Regions from separate parts of the Streptomyces sp. NBC_00287 genome, predicted to be linked through region 4. Evidence: riboswitches for the same ligand, from Rfam matches in the RefSeq annotation. Region 4 holds a riboswitch; each other region holds the start of a gene.

Region 1 (4,409 bases), 1.1 Mb from region 4:
CCCAGTGCACATCGTCCCGCCGAACCTCCAACGTGCCGCGCGGCGGCAGCGGTGGCCATGGCTGGTCCGGGTCGGCCGGCACCTCCATGCCGAGGACCTGGCCCGCGCGCAGCGCCACGCGCGTGTGCCCCTCGGGAGAGAGATGCAGCCGGTCGTCGTCCCAGGCGCGCCGGTCCTGCACGGTCTTGAGGGACCACAGGTCGAGCACCGGGCAGCCGTACCGGTCGGCAATGGCCCGCACATGGAGGTTGTACGTGGCGATCTTGCCGCGCAGATGCTTCAGCACCGGCACACCACGGGTGTCGAAGCCGGTCGTCACCATGACGGTGCCGACGGACTCGGTGAGCCGGGCGATGGCCCGCTCGAAGCGCTCGGCGACTTCGTCGGGATCGGTGCCGGGCCGGATGATGTCGTTGCCGCCGGCGCAGAACGAGACCAGGTCCGGGGCGAGTTCAAGGGCCCTCGGCAGTTGGTCCGCCACGATCTGGTCCAGCAGCTTGCCGCGTACAGCCAGGTTCGTATAACTGAAGTCGCCCTCGGGCCGGCGGTCCGCGAGCAGCACCGCGAACCGGTCGGCCCAGCCGACGAACGCCCCGTCCGGGCCGGGGTCACCGACGCCCTCGGTGAAGCTGTCCCCCACCGCCACGTACGACCCGATCACTGCTCTGTTGTCACTCTTCGAATCGTCTGCCACATCGGCTCATGATTCACCTTCGAATGTGACCTACGCGACCGTAGGCAGGGGTTGACGGGCGGTGAGATAAGCCACTCCTAAAGCCTTCACCAATTCCGGAATAGACCTCGGATCAGGGCTGTTGAGGCGTCAATCGCCAGACGGAGTCAATCGCCGCACCCGGAAGTCAGTGATCCGGAAATGACTCCAGGTGGTACGGAAGGCGAAGTGCCCGCCCGTGTACGGCTCGGGGTCGGTGTAGTCGAAGACGAGCCGCCCGTTGTTCCACCACTGGACGGTCGGGCCGTCGGAGACGATCCGGACCCGGTTCGGCTCGTTCGGCACCAGCAGCGGCTCGGTGTAGTCGTAGAGCAGCGGACGCACCCCGGCCTCGCCGACGTACCGGCGCAGCCGCGTCGTGGTGTTGTAGTTGGCGCCGTAGCCGGAGTAGTACGTCTTGAGGTAGTCGTACTCGGCCAGCGCCCCGCCCCTCGGTGTGGCGAAGAGGTCGTCGGGGGAACGGACGTCGACGGCGTTCCAGAAGTTGTTGAGGTCGGAGACCCGGTCGTTGACCCCGCCCTCGGAGACGGGTGTGGCGGTGTACTCCAGGACGTACGGGCCTTCGAACCGCTCCCGGAACCAGATCGTCGCCCCCGCGGGCACGTCGACCTCCAGGGTGCCGCGGGCGGCGGTGACACTGCCGCCCTTCTCCAGTTCCACGGCCCATTGACGGAGGCCATGGTGGAAGTCGTCGCGGGCGAGGAGGCGGCGGTGGCGGGGCGACGCGCTCGCGGCCGCCGGGGCGAGGGCCGCCAGGGCGGCTCCGGCGGCCAGGGCACCGAATGCTCTACGTGTGGTCGTCATGGGACACGGCTCCTTCGGGTGATCAGCGACAGAAAGCGCTTACCCCTCGGAGGGCCGGACAACACCGAAGGCCGGACCCGGGGATCGGGGGTCCGGCCTTCGGAGGCGTGTCAGGCAGGTGGTTCTTCAGCGATACGTCCGTCAGCCGACGGAGACGCCCTTGGAGCTGAGGTAGGCGACCGGGTCGACGTCCGAGCCGTAGTCCGGCGTGGTGCGGATCTCGAAGTGCAGGTGCGGGCCGGTCGAGTTGCCGGTCGAACCGGAGAGACCGACCTGCTGGCCCGCCGTCACCGACTGACCGCTGGAGACGGACAGCGAGGACAGGTGGGCGTACTGCGCATAGTGGCCGTCGGCGAGCTGGATGACGACCTGGTTGCCGTACGCGCCCGCCCAGCCGGCCGAGACGACGGTGCCCGCGCCCACGGCCTTCAGGGAGGTACCGCTCGGGACGACGAAGTCGACGCCGGTGTGGTAGCCGCTGGACCACATGCTGCCCGCGACCTTGTAAGCGGTGCCGACGCCGGAGCCGGAGACCGGAGCGGTGAAGCCACTGGCGGAGGACTGGGCGGCCTGCGTGGTGGTGGTCGCCTTGGACTCGGCGGACTGCGAAGCCTCCGATGACTTGGCGGAGTTCGAAGAGGACTTCGCGGAGGACTTGGCAGCCGGCTTCTCGGCGGTGTCCGTCGTCGCGGCCTTCTTGCCGATCGACAACTTCAGGCCGGGGTGGATCAGCGCCGGGTCGTCGCCGACGGCCTCACGGTTGTCCTGGTAGAGCTTCTCCCAGCCACCGCTGACGTTCTGCTCGTTCGCGATCTTCGAAAGGTAGTCCCCCGACCGCACCGTGTACGTCTTCGCGACTGCCTTCTTCTTGGTGGCCTTCTTCTCGGCCGCCTTCTTGTCCGCGGTCTGAGCCGACTGGACCGACTGAACGGCCTTTTCCGAAACGGACTGCGACGGGGCCGCGTGGGCGCCGGTGGCTCCCAGGAACGGGAGGGCGAGCGCGGCGCCACCGGTTCCGGCGACGGCGATCGAGCGGGTGAAGCGCAAGGTCTTGGGACGGCGGTGCTTACCCTTCGCGGGCATGGCGAATTCCTCTCCGGCGCCTACGAGGTGAGCTGTCGGGTTCGGACTGGAGATGTCCGGCCGCGCGCTGGGCGCGACTTGACCCCAAGCCTGTTCCGGAGACCGGACCAGGCGGTGGTGCCTGTGGGTCCCCCGCTCCTGCCATGTACGGGTGAGTGTGTGCGGATTCCGAGCAGTGGCAGGATTCGGCGTCCGCTCGGATTGGTGGCGAACGTAAGCGACCAAGACGCAAAGGGACAAGCAGAAGGTTCCACCCGAAGGCATACCTCTTGATCCCTTGTGAGAATTCCCAGTCACTTTCTGTGCATTAAGGCATGCCCGGTTCCGGCAAATGCCCTTGAAAACCGCCTGAATTACGTGAACATGACGGGCGACGCTCGGTCACGAATATGACGCTGCTCACGTGACGATGCTCCACACTCCTTTATTCCAGAGCGAGTTGGAATGAAGGCTGCAATTCGGACAGAACACTCAGAAGCGACGCAGGCGGCGAAGTGTCACATCAAGGTCGACCAGTAAACCCGCGATGAATCAGCAGGGTTTCAACGTTGTTCGCCCGTTTTGCCTCATTCAATGGCCGGCCAGTACTCATGTCGTATCGTCGAGGCGTGCCCGTCGGCGAGCCGAGTCGGCGGGATCCGGTGGGAGGAGCCCAAGTGACGCAGCAGGTCCCGTCGACCGAGCCCGAGCTGGCCGCAGTGCGCAACTTCCGTGATGTGGGCGGGCTGCCGACCACGGACGGACGGCGGGTGCGGCACGGAGTGCTGTTCCGCAGCGGCCACCTCGCGCACGCGACCGAACAGGACGCGGCGTTCCTCGACTCCCTCGGCCTGCACACGATCTTCGACTTCCGCAACGCAGCGGACCAGAAGCTGGAGGGCCCCGACGTCGAGCTGCCGGGTGTCCGGAATGTGAACCTCCCGCTGACCGACCCCGCGGACGGCGCCGAGTTCTGGAAGATGGTCCGCGACGGCGAGATCGAGCAGCTGCGGGAGATCCTGGACGACGGCAAAGCCGCGAACCGGATGATCGAGTCATATCGCACGATCGTCAAGGAGCGCACCGCCGAGCACTCCCAGGTGCTGCACTCCCTCGCCGAGGACAGCGTCCCGGCCCTGATGCACTGCGCGGCCGGCAAGGACCGGGCCGGCCTGTCCATCGCGGTGACGCTGCTCGCCCTGGGCGTCGAGCGCGAGGCGATCCTCGCCGACTACCTGGAGTCGAACGCCAAGCACCGTCGCTACAAGGTGCAGCGCAACAACACCTACACCCCCGAGGTCATGGAGCTGCTCAGCCCTCTGTTCGACGCGCGCGCCGAGTACCTCACGGCGGCCTTCGACACCATCGAGGCGACCTGGGGCAACGTCGACACCTACCTGGAGCAGGCGCTGGGGCTCACCCCCGAGATCCGCGAGCGGCTGCGGGACCGGCTGCTCGACTGAGCCCAGCGGCTACTGCTTGGCGCCGAGCTCGAACAGCAGGTAGATGAACGCGGCGAAGGCGTGTCCCACCGCCAGGTAGATGATCAGCCGAACCCACAGGGCGCGCGGGAACTTCTCCTCCATGTCGCTCATGGCAGCTCTCCAGGGGTCGGGCCCAGGCACAGTGCGGCCGTGGGGCTCTGCAGCAGGGTGTGGACGAACAGGAGCTCGACCCCGTCCGCGTCGAGGGCGGCGATGCGGTGCGGGGTGAGCGAGTCGAAGTGGGCGCTGTCGCCCGGTGCCGGACGGGACGCGGACGGGCAGCGCCTGCGCGCCGCGTCCCCGTCGGCAACTGTCTCATCGGCTCC
Region 2 (4,409 bases), 2.9 Mb from region 4:
GGCTACGGCCATGGCATCCACTACTGCCTGGGCGCCCCGCTCGCCCGTCTGGAGGGTCAGACCGCGCTGGCCACCCTCCTCACCCGCCTCCCGGATCTCCGACTCGCGGTGGAACCGGATGATTTGCGCTGGCGTGGCGGGCTCATCATGCGCGGACTGCGCACGCTTCCGGTCGAGTTCACCCCGAGTGCCTGAACGTCCCGCGCAGAGCCCGCGTTCGACGGATCGTCAGGTCAAACGTGACACGCCCTCAAGCCTGTGATCTTCACGTGATCTGCGCGGCATTAACTTGTGACAAGTGATCGTCTGGCGATACGTTCACTCGTCAGCGCGGCGCCTTGCGTCACCGGCACCGCGCCGGTCCCTGACGTCTTCGAAAGGCCCCCGCATGCTCTCCGGGAACGGTCGTCACCGTCGCCCCCGCCAGGCCCCGGCTCTCATCGTCGCGGCCGGAGTGACCGGCTCTGCCATCGCCATCCCGCTCCTCGGCGCCTCGGGCGCGAGCGCTGCCGAGGGCACGACCTGGGACCGGGTCGCGGAGTGCGAGAGCGGTGCCTCCTGGAGCGAGAACAGCGGCAACGGCTATTACGGCGGTCTCCAGGTCACCCAGGAGAACTGGGAGCGGTACGGCGGCACGACGTACGCCGCCAGCGCGGACCAGGCCAGCCGCTCCCAGCAGATAGCCGTCGCCGAGCGCATCCTCGCCGACCAGGGTCTCGCCGTCTGGCCGACCTGCGGCCCGCTCTCCGGCCTTGACGCCGAGTCGGGTTCGGTCGACATCGACACGGGCGTGGCGAGCGATGAGCCCGCTTCACCCGACTCCTCCGCTTCACCCGACTCCTCCGCTTCACCCGATTCATCCGGTTTGCTGGACTCCATCGACGGCGACTCCTCCGACTCGAAGTCCGATTCCTCCCCCTCGCCCGAGGCTACGGCCAACTCGGCTAAGTCGGACAAGTCCTCCAACTCCCCGGAGGCTGGGGAGTCCGCGGAACCCTCGACATCCCCCGAGAGCGACCCCTCTCAGGAAGTCGACAGCGAACCCACAGCCACCCCAGGGCGGGACAACTCGGACAACTCCGGTCAGACCGAAGGTGATTCCGCCCTCACCGACACCGGCTCCACCACCGAAAACGGCACCGGCACCGGCCGCCATCGCGGCGAACCCGCCGAAGAGGGTGCCGAAGAAGCCGACGGCTCGTACGTCGTCCGCGTCGGCGACAGTCTCGTGGGCATCGCGGACTCCCTTGACCTGAACGGCGGATGGCGCGGCCTCTACGCCGCCAACAAGTCGACCGTCGGTACCGACCCGGACCTCATCCTTCCCGGTCAGACCCTTGAAGTAGGGGTCGAACCGGTCGAAAAGCAGCGGTAGTTCACGTCACGCTTCGCGCTGAATGTCCGGTTTGGCGAAAGTGTGGGATGAGTCTCAGAAGCCCTGATCGTCTTTGAAATTCCGCGGATCGCCTGTCTACGGTCAGGACCGCTCGCCAACACGAGCCCCGGCTGCCGCAACGCCGAATCCTGCCAGCGGCCGTACGGGAACAGTCGTCGCGTCATGCGCCGTAGGCAGGAGCGGGGGACCCAAGGTAAGCGCCGGGACCGGCAGTTGAGGCAGCTCAACAGACGGCACCGGCTTGGGGTGAAGCCGCGCGACCAGGAGCCGAAAGGCGACGGTCCGCGGCCGGGCAACTCAACCGGCCCGAACCCGACAGCTCACCTCGCAGGCGTCGGTGAGGGGATCGATCCATGCTGTTTTCCGGCAAGGGCAAGCACCGTCGTCCGTCCAAGGCCACTCGCGCCATCGCCATCGCCGGCGTCACCGGCGCCGCTGTCGCCGCCCCGCTGATGGCGGCCGGCAACGCCTCCGCCGCCACCGCCTCCGAGTGGGACACCGTCGCCCAGTGCGAGTCCGGCGGCAACTGGTCCATCAACACCGGCAACGGCTACTACGGCGGTCTGCAGTTCTCCGCCTCCACCTGGGCCGCGTACGGCGGCACGCAGTACGCCTCCACCGCCGACCAGGCCAGCAAGGCCCAGCAGATCGAGATAGCCGAGAAGGTCCTCGCCGGCCAGGGCAAGGGCGCCTGGCCGCACTGCGGCACCGGCCTGTCGAGCGCCGCGTACACCGGCGGCTCCAGCTCCACCGGCTCCACCGAGAGCAGCACCGAGACCCGTTCGACCGAGGAGCAGTCCGCCTCGCGTTCGACCGAGCGTCCGGCGCAGAAGACGCAGAAGACCGTCACCACCCCGACCGGCAAGAAGGTCAAGAAGGGCGACGGCGAGTACAAGGTCGTCAAGGGTGACACCCTCAGCACCATCGCCGAGGAGCACGACGTCAAGGGCGGCTGGGAGAAGCTCTTCCAGCTGAACAAGGACATCGTCGCGGACGCCGACCTGATCTACCCCGGTCAGCAGCTGCACCTCAAGTAATCCCGTAGCCGAACCACAGGCCCCTCATATCGGTGTCCTCCATACTGGAGGCCTCGTGAGGGTCACCCCCCGTCCCCACGGGCTCCCCGCTCCGGTGCGTGTTCCCCCGTACGCACCGGAGCGGGGTTTTCTTTTCCGGTAGTTCACCGCCCCTTTGTTCCGTGGAGAAACAATGGGTACCGTCTGTCCTTGTCCACGGGACGGTCGGTCGGCTGGCCTATGTCCCTCAGGCGGTTAGGCTCTAGTCGCAAGGCTCACTGCCCCGCACTTCCAGCGTCACATCCCATGAAGGAGATGCTCGTGCCGTCCATCGACGTCGTCGTAGCCCGGGAAATCCTGGACTCCCGAGGCAACCCCACGGTCGAGGTCGAGGTCGGCCTCGACGACGGCAGCACGGGTCGTGCCGCCGTTCCGTCCGGCGCGTCCACCGGCGCCTTCGAGGCCATCGAGCTCCGCGACGGTGACCCGAACCGCTACCAGGGCAAGGGTGTCGAGAAGGCCGTCCTCGCCGTCATCGAGCAGATCGGCCCGGAGCTGGTCGGCTACGACGCCACCGAGCAGCGCCTGATCGACCAGGCGATGTTCGACCTGGACGCCACCGACAACAAGGGCTCCCTCGGCGCCAACGCCATCCTCGGCGTCTCGCTCGCCGTCGCCCACGCCGCCTCCGAGGCCAGCGACCTCCCGCTCTTCCGCTACCTGGGCGGCCCGAACGCGCACCTGCTGCCGGTGCCGATGATGAACATCCTGAACGGCGGCTCGCACGCCGACTCCAACGTGGACATCCAGGAGTTCATGATCGCCCCGATCGGCGCGGAGTCCTTCTCCGAGGCGCTGCGCTGGGGCACCGAGGTCTACCACACCCTCAAGAAGGTCCTGAAGACGAAGGGCCTGTCCACCGGCCTGGGCGACGAGGGCGGCTTCGCCCCGAACCTGGACTCCAACCGCGCCGCCCTCGACCTCATCCTCGAGGCCATCAAGGAAGCCGGTTACACCCCCGGCGAGCAGATCGCCCTCGCGCTCGACGTCGCCGCCTCCGAGTTCTACAAGGACGGCGTCTACTCCTTCGAGGGCAAGGACCGCTCCGCCGCCGAGATGACGGAGTACTACGCCGAGCTCGTCGAGGCGTACCCGCTCGTGTCCATCGAGGACCCGCTGTTCGAGGACGACTGGGCCGGCTGGAAGACCATCACCGACAAGCTCGGTGACAAGGTCCAGCTCGTCGGCGACGACCTGTTCGTCACCAACCCGGAGCGCCTGGCCCGCGGCATCGAGGACGGCGCCGCCAACGCGCTGCTCGTGAAGGTGAACCAGATCGGTTCGCTCACCGAGACCCTGGACGCCGTGGAGCTCGCCCAGCGCAGCGGCTTCAAGTGCATGATGTCCCACCGCTCCGGCGAGACCGAGGACGTCACCATCGCCGACCTCGCCGTCGCCACCAACTGCGGCCAGATCAAGACCGGCGCCCCGGCCCGCTCCGAGCGCGTCGCCAAGTACAACCAGCTGCTGCGCATCGAGGAGATCCTCGACGACGCCGCGGTGTACGCCGGTCGCAGCGCCTTCCCGCGCTTCAAGGGCTGAGCCTTCCCGCACGTCCGCTCTGCGGACCACGGGCACAGTAAGGGCTAAGGCCTAGCCAGTCGTACGTACGTCCCCGTACCCGGTCCCGTACCGTGTGCGGGGACGTACGCGCGTGTGAACGGGAGTGAGCGATGGCCGTCAAGGACCGGGACCGTTTCTCCACCGCGACCAGGATCCGGTTGCTCGGTGAGCAGACGGCGGCCCGTGTCTACCGCTCCCAGACCAAACGACAGGCCCGCCGCTCCCGGCTCACCGGCCGCGCGGCCCTGCTCGCCCTCGTCGTCTGCTCCCTGGTCGTCGCCCTCGCCTATCCGATAAGGCAGTACGTCGCCCAGCGCGCCGAGATCGCCGATCTGGAGCAGCAGAAGCAGCAGGCCCAGGAGCGGGTGGAGGAA
Region 3 (4,409 bases), 5.5 Mb from region 4:
GCCGGCCGGCACCGACGTCGGACCCCGCCAACACCAGCAGCAACTCCCGTAGTTGGGAGTCGGCGATGCCGTAGGCGTCGAGCAGTAACCGCACATCGGCCGGTTTCACCCCGCTGGCGCCGGTTTCGATCCGGCTCACCTTCGACTGGTGCCAGCCCACCAGACGCGCCGCCTCACCACTGGTGAGCCCCGCACCGGTGCGCAACGCACGCAGTTCGGCGCCCAGCTTTCGGCGGCGTACTGCGGGACCGTGCTGCATGCGCTACTCCTTACTCCAACCGGGCCGCCCAAATACGGTCTCGCGTAGCAGAGTTCACCGCTTTGAGCGACAGATATATGCATATCTTGGTGGATCGCCACCGTGACCGGCGCGGTAATGGCAGTCTGGCGACGAAGCACCAGTCCGGGACCGTACTCGAACCATCCGCTCCGTGTCGGACTGCGGTCCCGTGGGAAAGGGACGACGTCGCCATGGCAGACCATCTGGAAGCATCCGTCACTCTGCCGAGCGATCCCGCCTCGGTCTCCGCGGCCCGGGGCTATGTGGTCAGCACCCTCGTGGAATGGGGGCTGCCCGCGGAGACGGACGAGGCCGACACCATCCGGCTCATCGTCTCCGAACTCGCCACCAACGCCGTACAGCACACCCTCGGCCAGTCACCCACCTTCACGGTGGACATCGAGCTCCACCATGACGAACAACTGCGCATCGGGGTCACCGACAGCCACCCGCGGTTCCCCAAACGCCTGCCCGCCGCCGTCCAGCAGGACAACGGCAGGGGCCTGGTGATCATCCGCTGGTTGACCGCCGAGTGCGGCGGCAGACTCAGAGTCAGGCCCACCCGCGAGGGCGGCAAGACGGTCTCCATCGAACTGCCCTGGACCGTACCGGCCCGCCCGGTCACCACCGTGGTCCAGCAGGAGCCTTGGCAAACGCCCCCCGCAGCAACGCCCTGAAGGCGTCCACAGCAGGCGCCGCCCCCTCCGACCGCCGGGCGACCGAGATCGTACGGCGCAACTCGCCCCCTTCCAGCGCCCGCATCCCCACCGGCGTGACCGCCGTCCGCGCCACCATCTCCGGTACGACACCGACCCCGAGCCCCGCACTGACCAGCGCGCACACCAGCGCGTACACCGGGGTCTCCACCAGCACCGACGGCGTGGCCCCGGCCCGGGCCAGTACCGCCTCCACCCCCTGCCGGGCCGGATGATCCGGCGCCATGCTGATCAGTGGCTGCCCGGCGAGCTCGCTCAGCGGGAGCCGCGAGGTCCCCTCGGCCAGGGCATGCCCGGGGGCGGTCACCAGGACCAGCTCCTCCACCAGCACCGGCTCCAGCGTGACGGAGGCCGGCACCGCCACCGCTTCCGCCGGCTCGTAGGTGTGCGTCAGCGCCAGATCGATCTCCCCGGCGGCCACCGCGGCGACCCCGGCGGGCGGTTCGTGGTTGGCGACGGTCAGCTCCACATCCGGGTGGGCCCGGCGGAACGCGCTGAGCACCGGCGGCAGCAGATGGACGCCCGCGGTCTGGAAGGTGCCGAGCCGGAGCGTGCCCCCGGACAGACCGGTGAGGCGGGCCAGTTCATGCCGGGCGCGGTCCAGTTCGTCCAGCACCCGGCGGGCCCGCGTCACCAGCAGCTCGCCCGCGCCGGTGAGCCGGGCGCCGCGATGGTGCCGGACGAGCAGGGGTGTGCCCGCCTCCCGCTCCAGCTTCGCCAGCTGCTGGGAGAGTGCGGGAGCGGTGTAGCCGAGCCGCTCGGCGGCCCGGGTGATCGAACCGGCCTCGGCGACCGCGACGAGCGCCGCGAGCCGGGTGGGGTCGTACATGGTCCTGGCACCTGCCTAAAGCATTGCTTAAGGGAGACCCAGGATATTCGAAATACCTGCTGAAGGCTCAGTCGCGGCAGGCTGGCTGCCATGGATGGACAGCTCCTCGCCTTCACCGGGGTCGCCGCCGGCATGGTCGCCATGCCCGGGGCCGACTTCACCGTCGTCGTACGCAACGCCCTCGTCTCGCGCCGGGCCGGGATCGCCTGCGCCCTGGGCGTCGCGGGCGGGCTGCTGCTGCACACGGCGCTGGCGGTCGCGGGGGTCGCCGCGGTCCTGGCCGCGGTGCCTGCACTGTTCCGGACGCTCCAACTGCTGGGTGGCGCCTATGTGTTGTACCTGGGTATACGGACTCTGCTGGCCCTGCGCCGACCGCGGACGGCCGCTGTCGAGGAGGCGGCGACGGCCGCGCGTCCGCTGCGGCAGGGGTTCGTCACCAACGCCCTCAATCCCAAGGCGCCGATCACCTTCCTCAGTCTGCTGCCGCAGTTCGTGCCCGCCGGCGCACCCGCGCTGCCGCGCACGCTGCTCCTGGCGCTGATCGTGGTGGTGCTCGCCCTGCTGTGGTTCCCGGCCGTGGCACTGCTCGTGGACCGGCTCGGCCGCCGGCTGCGCCGACCGCGCGCCGCCCGGCTCGTCGAGACCGTCACCGGCACCGCGCTGACGGCCCTGGGCGCGCTGCTGCTGCTCGAGGCGGCGGCCTGAGCACCCGTCAGGGCGGCGGCGTGTCAGGGACGCCGCCGCCCGTCGGGGCAGCCGGTCAGCTCACCCGGCCGTACCAGACGCTCTTGGTCCAGATCTTCTGCAGCCTCACCACGTCCCCGGACTTCGGGGCGTGCCAGATCTTCCCCTTCCCGGCGTAGATGCCGACGTGGTAGACGTTCGACCCCGAGTGGAAGAACACGAGGTCGCCCGCCTTGCGGCTCTTGGCGGAGATGTGGCGCGACTTGTTGTACTGCTGGGCCGCCGTACGAGGCAGCTTCTTGCCCGCCTTCTTGTACGAGTACAGCGTGAGCCCGGAGCAGTCGAAGCGGTGCGGTCCGACAGCCCCCCACTTGTACGGGGAGCCCTGCTTGGAGGCCGCGACCTGGAGTGCCTTCGTCGCCGGTGTGGCCGCCTCCGCTTCGGCGGAGAGGCCAGGGGCCACGATCGAGCCGCCCACGGCGGCGATGGTGAGAGCCGAGGCCGTACCGGCCCGGGCCATCAGCGACGGGACACGATTGAGCGCAGTCATGCGCAACCCTTCGTCAGCCGCCTGTGAAGGATGACCTGTCGGATTCGGGCTGGCGAAGTTGCCCGGCCGCTGACGCGGCTTCACCCCAAGGGCTGCTCGGCACGGACTTCCGTGCCGGCGACCCGTCGTGCTCGGGTCCTCCACTCCTGCCGATCCACTCCTGTCGACCGGTCATCCGGGCGGCGGCAGGACTCGGCGTCCGCCCGGACCGCCCCGCCGCTGTGGCGGGGGCTTGTCGTCAGACAGGGATCTTGGCTCACGGATGTCCGAAAATCCCAACGGAACCGGGGATTTGTGGCGTTACTCACCACTCACCCGTTCGGGTGGACGCTGCTCCGTTCGAACTAGCGTCGAGGCGCCGGGGGATGCCCGGACCAGCATCGGAACGTCTGTTTCGGTTCTGAGGCTACGCGCGTTGCGCAACCCTGACGGGCCGGCAAAAGGAGACACGGCTACGCCGAAAGGGGGTACCTCGTTTGGTCCGTTTCAACTCCGGCCCGGACGCCTCGTCGCCACCGCGAGATGTCCGGACCGGGCCCACGTGCGTCAACTGTCCGAGCGCGGCGGCACCGTGACACGAGCCGTGCGGCGTTCGCCGTCCAGCACACGCAGCGCACGCGCCAGCGTGGGGGCGTGCACCTCGGTCTCGCCCCGCTGGTGCATGAGCGCCAGTGCGTCCCGCAGTTCGGCCGCCTTGGTGACCAACGCCTGGGCGGCGCGCAGCCCGCGGTAGGTGTCGCCGTGGTGCGCGGGGTTGATCCGCCCGAGCAGATCGACCACATCGAGGTAACGGTCGATCAACTCGCCCTCGGCGCGCGTCAGGGCGGGCAGGGGCGGCAGCTCCGGTGGCAGCATCCGCGGGTCACCTCATGGCCTTGCGGCTCGGGATGAGGGCGTCCACCAGGCCGTACTCCATGGCCGCCCGGGCGTCGAGCACCTTGTCCCGCTCGATGTCCGCGCGCACTTGCTCGGGGTCGCGCCCGGTGTGCCGTACGAGCATCTCCTCCAGGCGGGCCCGAATGCGCGTCAACTCCTCGGCCTGGATGGCCAGATCGCTGGCCTGGCCCTCGATCGGCTCGGGCAGCGAGGGCTGGCTGAGCACCACGCGTGCACCCGGCAGGGCGAACCGCTTGCCCGGCGTGCCCGCGGCCACCAGCACGGCGGCGGTCGGTCCGGCCTGGCCGAGCAGGATCGTCTCCACGTCACAGGTGACGTACCGCATCGTGTCGTAGATCGCGGACATGGCGCTGAACGGGCCGCCGGGGGAGTTGACGTACAGCGAGATGTCCCGGTCGGGGGACTGGTGCTCCAGGTACATGAACTGCGCCATCACGTCGTTGGCCGCGGTGT
Region 4 (4,409 bases):
GCCGATCGTGGCCGCGAGTCCCACCCTGTCCACAAAGTCGTGGTGCGTGAAGCGGTGGACGTCCTTGGCGGACAGGCGCGGGTAGGGCGCGAAGAAGCGGTAGTACTTCGACTCGTCCGAGACCTGCTCGTAGAAGCTGACCAGGCGCTCGGCGTCATCAACGGTGATGGGGCGGATGCGTGCGGTGCCGCCGTCGCGCAGCACCACGTCGGCTTCCCAGTGGGCGGGGTACTCGTGCCGGTCCGACGCGCTCTGCATGGGGCCCAGAGTACGGCTCGCGTCCGACAACGGCGCGAGGCAGTCTGTGGAGGACGAGTGTCGGATCGAGGCCGCGGTCCGACGACCACACGGGACGGGACGAAGGTCCGTACCGGGCACGCTTCACGTTGTGGAACACTGGTCTAGACAACCTGAGAACCTGAAGGGCAGCATCACATGGCTGAGCGCCGCGTCAACGTCGGCTGGGCCGAGGGCCTCCACGCCCGCCCCGCCTCCATCTTCGTCCGAGCCGCCACGGCCGCAGGCGTCCCCGTGACGATCGCCAAGGTCGACGGCAACCCCGTCAACGCGGCCTCCATGCTGGCTGTTCTGGGCCTGGGCGCCCAGGGCAACGAGGAGATCGTGCTCGCCTCCGACGCCGAGGGTGCGGACGCCGCCCTCGACCGTCTGGCGAAGCTGGTCTCCGAGGGTCTCGAAGAGCTCCCCGAGACCGTCTGAGTAATTGCCGGGCGCGGCACTCGCCGCTTCCCCGAAGGGCTCGTCCGAATTACCGGGCGGGCCCTTCGCATTTTCCACTTCCGGGCAGCGAAAATAGTCCCCCGGGAATTACACCCTCTTTGTATACGGTGCGCATGTTAATGCCGCAGGCCCGACATGTTTACGGGATGTTGCGAATTCCTCACACGCTCCCCGCCGGAGGGGAACCGCAGCCGGTGCGTACCGCTGGAGCGCTCGGTGTGCACGGCGGTGATCGCCCGCGCGCGCTCGCTGTCCCCGCGCGCCACCGCGTCCACGATCGCCCCGTGCTCGACCCAGGCCTCCGCGGGGCTGGCCGACGCCTCCACCGCGTACATCCAGGCGATCTTGTGCCGCAGCTGGGTCAGCATCGAGGTCAGGGCGGGGCTGCCGGAGGCCTGGGCCAGCGTCTCGTGGAACCAGCCGCCCAGGGAGCGCAGATCCTCGCTGTTGCCCCTTCTGGCCCGCTCCTGACCGAGCCTCACCAGACCGCGCAGCACCTTCAGATGCGCCTCGGTGCGCCGCTGGGCGGCCCGGGCGGCGCCGAGCGGCTCCAGCAGCGAGCGCATCTCCAGCAGGTCACCGGCTTCCTGCTCGGTCGGTTCCGCGACGCACGCGCCCGCGTGCCGCCGGGTCACCACGAAGCCCTCCGCCTCCAGCGTGCGCAGGGCCTCCCGGACGGGGACGCGCGAGACGCCGTAGCGGCGCGCGAGCAGTTCCTCGGTGAGTCGGCTGCCGCGCTCGTAGACACCGGCGACGATGTCGTCCCGGATCGCCGTGCATACCGAGTGCGCCGGAATACGCATGACCGACCTCCGCTTTAATCCCCGTGAAACGTCGACGACGGACGTGTGTTCAGTGACTCTATTGCAGTGAGCCGGAATTTCCGATGGCGGGCCGGAATCCATGGATATTTTTTGGACAACGGGGCCCCGTAAACACCGAAAAACCCCGGCTCGGGGAGCCGGGGTCTCGGAAGCGTGGCGGGTGTCGTCAGACGTTCACGCCGTGCGAGCGGAGGTAGGCGGCGGGGTCGATGTCCGAGCCGTACTCCGCGGTCGTACGGGCCTCGAAGTGCAGATGCGCCCCGGTGACGTTGCCGGTGGCGCCGGAGAGGCCTATCTGCTGGCCCGGGGTGACGCTCTGGCCCACCGAGACGGCGATGGACGACAGGTGGCCGTACTGGGTGTACGTGCCGTCGTGCATCTTGATGACGATCTGGTTGCCGTACGCCCCGCCCCAGCCGGCCTCGACGACGGTGCCCATGCCGACCGAGCGGACGGAGGTGCCGCTGGAGGCGTGGAAGTCGATGCCGGTGTGGCTGCCGGAGGACCAGACGGCGCCGCCGGCCTGGTAGCTCGTCGACACGTAGGAGCCGGAGATCGGGGAGACGAAGGTGTTCAGGCGCTTGCGCTCGGCCTCGCGGGCGGCGCGCTCCTTGGCCTCGCGCGCCTTCTTGGCCGCCTCGGCGGCCTCCTTGCGCGCGGCCTCCTCGGCCTTCTTCTTCGCCGCCGCCTCGTCGGCCGCCTGCTGCTGGGCTACAGCCTGGGCGTCGATCTGTTCGGCGACCGAGTCGCCGATGGTGATGACGGGGGTGAGACCGGTCTGCTCGGCGGCGGCCTCGGCGGCGAGCGCGGGGCTCGCGAGGGTGCCGACGACGCCGGTGGTGGTGAGGGCCGCGACGCCCGCCGCGCGGGCGGTGGTGCGCTGCATCCTGCTGGGACGACGGTGCTTCCCGGTGGCGCGCGTGAACGCCATGAAGTGGCTGGTCCTTTCCTTCCTTCTCGCCTACCGGGTTAGCTGACGGGTTCGGAGCAGGAAGGTCTCCTACGGCCGCCCTCGCTCACACGCGGGCGTCCGATTCACCCCAGGGACTTGGGTGGGTCCCCGGCTCCCCTGGCTCGCGCCGTACGGGGACTCGGCGATGACTGTCCGGTGCCGCGGATGCGGCGCACTGCCTGACGGACAGCCCGGACGACGCTAAACGGGACAACTTTCAATCCCCAAACGGATCGCGGCTTTTGTAGCGCATGCCACAGGTCAGACAGGCAACCTCTCCCTCAATTCGGACATAAAGGGGCCCTGGTGACGCTTCCATCACCAGGGCCCCACACGCGCGTGGCCGCGCGTTCACATCCGAGGGTGTGTCTACTCGGCTGTCACGACGGTGACTTCACCGATTCCGAGGGCCTCGACGGCCTCCTTGATCTGCGCCGCGTCACCGACCAGAACGGTCACCAGACGGTCCATCGGGAAGGCGCTCACGACGGCCGCGGTGGCCTCCACGGTGCCGGTCGCGGCGAGCCGGCGGTACAGCGTGGCCTGGTAGTCGTCGGGCAGGTGCTGCTCGACCTGGTCGGCCAGGGTGCTCGCCACTGCGGCGGCCGTCTCGTACTTCAGCGGCGCCACCCCGACGAGGTTCTGTACGGCGACGTCCCGCTCGGCGTCGGTGAGCCCGCCCTCGGCGAGGGTGCGCAGCACCTTCCACAGGTCCTCGAGGGCGGGACCGGTGTTGGGGGTGTCGACGGAGCCGCTGATGGCGAGCATCGCGGCGCCGGTGCCGTCGGGGGCGGAGCGCAGGACCTGCCCGAAGGAGCGCACGCCGTAGGTGTAGCCCTTCTCCTCGCGCAGGACGCGGTCCAGGCGGGAGGTGAGGGTGCCGCCGAGGCAGTACGTGCCGAGGACCTGCGCGGGCCACACACGGTCGTGCCGGTCGGGGCCGACGCGGCCGATCAGCAGCTGCGTCTGGACGGCTCCGGGGCGGTCCACGATGACGACGCGGCCGGTGTCGTCGGCGGTGACCGGGGGCACGGGCCGCGGCTCGGCCGAGGAGCCGGTCCAGGAGCCGAGGGTGTCGGCGAGGAGGGCGTCGAGGTCGGTGCCGGTGAGGTCGCCGACGACCACGGCGGTGGCCGTGGCGGGGCGGACGTGCCGCTCGTAGAAGGCGCGTACGGCCCCGGAGTCGATGGCCGCGACCGTCTCCTCGGTGCCCTGGCGCGGGCGCGACATGCGCGCGGCCGCCGGGAACAGCTGCTTGTAGATCTCCTTGGCGGCGCGCCGGGAGGGGTTTGCCAGCTCGTGCGGGATCTCGTCGAGACGGTTGCGCACCAGCCGTTCGACCTCGCTGTCGGCGAACGCGGGCGCCCTGAGGGCATCGGCGAGCAGACCGAGCGCCTTGGCCAGGCGGGAGACCGGAACTTCGAGGGAGAGCCGTACACCGGGGTGGTCGGCGTGCGAGTCGAGGGTGGCGCCGCAGCGCTCCAGCTCGGCGGCGAACTCCTCGGCGGTGTGCTTGTCGGTGCCCTCCGAGAAGGCCCGCGCCATGATCGTGGCGGCGCCGTCCAGACCGGCCGGCTCGGCCTCCAGCGGCGCGTCCAGGAGCACCTCGACGGCCACGACCTGCTGGCCGGGGCGGTGGCAGCGCAGGACCGTCAGACCGTTGTCGAGGGCCCCGCGCGTGGGCGCCGGAAAGGCCCAGACCTTCGGCTCGCCCGCCTGAGGCTGGGGGTGGAACTCCATCGTGGCGAGCTCGGTCACTTCACCGTCTCCTCGTTCTCGTCGGTCGCTTCCACGGTGGCCGCGGACTCCAGGTCTTCGGTGGGCTCCTCGACGGTCTCCGGGGGGACGGTCGGCTCGTAGACCAGCACCGCGCGGTTGTCGGGGCGCAGGCGGGC

Evidence for each region. Region 4 has a riboswitch for cyclic di-AMP ahead of OHT76_RS31670 (M23 family metallopeptidase). Riboswitches for the same ligand answer to the same signal wherever they lie in the genome.
Region 1: another riboswitch for cyclic di-AMP. It lies ahead of OHT76_RS36490 (LysM peptidoglycan-binding domain-containing M23 family metallopeptidase); the one in region 4 lies ahead of OHT76_RS31670 (M23 family metallopeptidase).
Region 2: another riboswitch for cyclic di-AMP. It lies ahead of OHT76_RS18180 (transglycosylase family protein); the one in region 4 lies ahead of OHT76_RS31670 (M23 family metallopeptidase).
Region 3: another riboswitch for cyclic di-AMP. It lies ahead of OHT76_RS06490 (C40 family peptidase); the one in region 4 lies ahead of OHT76_RS31670 (M23 family metallopeptidase).

Annotation. Positions count from the first base shown of each region.
Region 1 is NZ_CP108053.1:8,052,960-8,057,368, reverse strand. Features, by position in the region: gene OHT76_RS36500 (SGNH/GDSL hydrolase family protein) at 1-661, opposite strand, end outside; gene OHT76_RS36495 (DUF6250 domain-containing protein) at 824-1,537, opposite strand; gene OHT76_RS36490 (LysM peptidoglycan-binding domain-containing M23 family metallopeptidase) at 1,679-2,620, opposite strand; cyclic di-AMP (ydaO/yuaA leader) riboswitch at 2,625-2,788, opposite strand; gene OHT76_RS36485 (tyrosine-protein phosphatase) at 3,277-4,062, shown strand; gene OHT76_RS36480 (DUF6126 family protein) at 4,072-4,194, opposite strand; partial or broken gene OHT76_RS36475 (XRE family transcriptional regulator) at 4,191-4,409, opposite strand, start outside.
Region 2 is NZ_CP108053.1:4,009,449-4,013,857, reverse strand. Features, by position in the region: gene OHT76_RS18190 (cytochrome P450 family protein) at 1-195, shown strand, start outside; gene OHT76_RS18185 (transglycosylase family protein) at 389-1,375, shown strand; cyclic di-AMP (ydaO/yuaA leader) riboswitch at 1,552-1,745, shown strand; gene OHT76_RS18180 (transglycosylase family protein) at 1,750-2,433, shown strand; gene eno (phosphopyruvate hydratase) at 2,734-4,014, shown strand; gene OHT76_RS18170 (FtsB family cell division protein) at 4,146-4,409, shown strand, end outside.
Region 3 is NZ_CP108053.1:1,444,399-1,448,807, reverse strand. Features, by position in the region: gene OHT76_RS06510 (helix-turn-helix domain-containing protein) at 1-259, opposite strand, end outside; gene OHT76_RS06505 (ATP-binding protein) at 472-957, shown strand; gene OHT76_RS06500 (LysR family transcriptional regulator) at 902-1,825, opposite strand; gene OHT76_RS06495 (LysE family translocator) at 1,916-2,530, shown strand; gene OHT76_RS06490 (C40 family peptidase) at 2,586-3,059, opposite strand; cyclic di-AMP (ydaO/yuaA leader) riboswitch at 3,063-3,189, opposite strand; gene OHT76_RS06485 (hypothetical protein) at 3,606-3,914, opposite strand; gene OHT76_RS06480 (ATP-dependent Clp protease proteolytic subunit) at 3,922-4,409, opposite strand, start outside.
Region 4 is NZ_CP108053.1:6,932,884-6,937,292, reverse strand. Features, by position in the region: gene OHT76_RS31685 (bifunctional acetate--CoA ligase family protein/GNAT family N-acetyltransferase) at 1-258, opposite strand, end outside; gene OHT76_RS31680 (HPr family phosphocarrier protein) at 436-717, shown strand; gene OHT76_RS31675 (GntR family transcriptional regulator) at 855-1,541, opposite strand; gene OHT76_RS31670 (M23 family metallopeptidase) at 1,729-2,493, opposite strand; cyclic di-AMP (ydaO/yuaA leader) riboswitch at 2,507-2,669, opposite strand; gene OHT76_RS31665 (M16 family metallopeptidase) at 2,884-4,272, opposite strand; gene OHT76_RS31660 (M16 family metallopeptidase) at 4,269-4,409, opposite strand, start outside.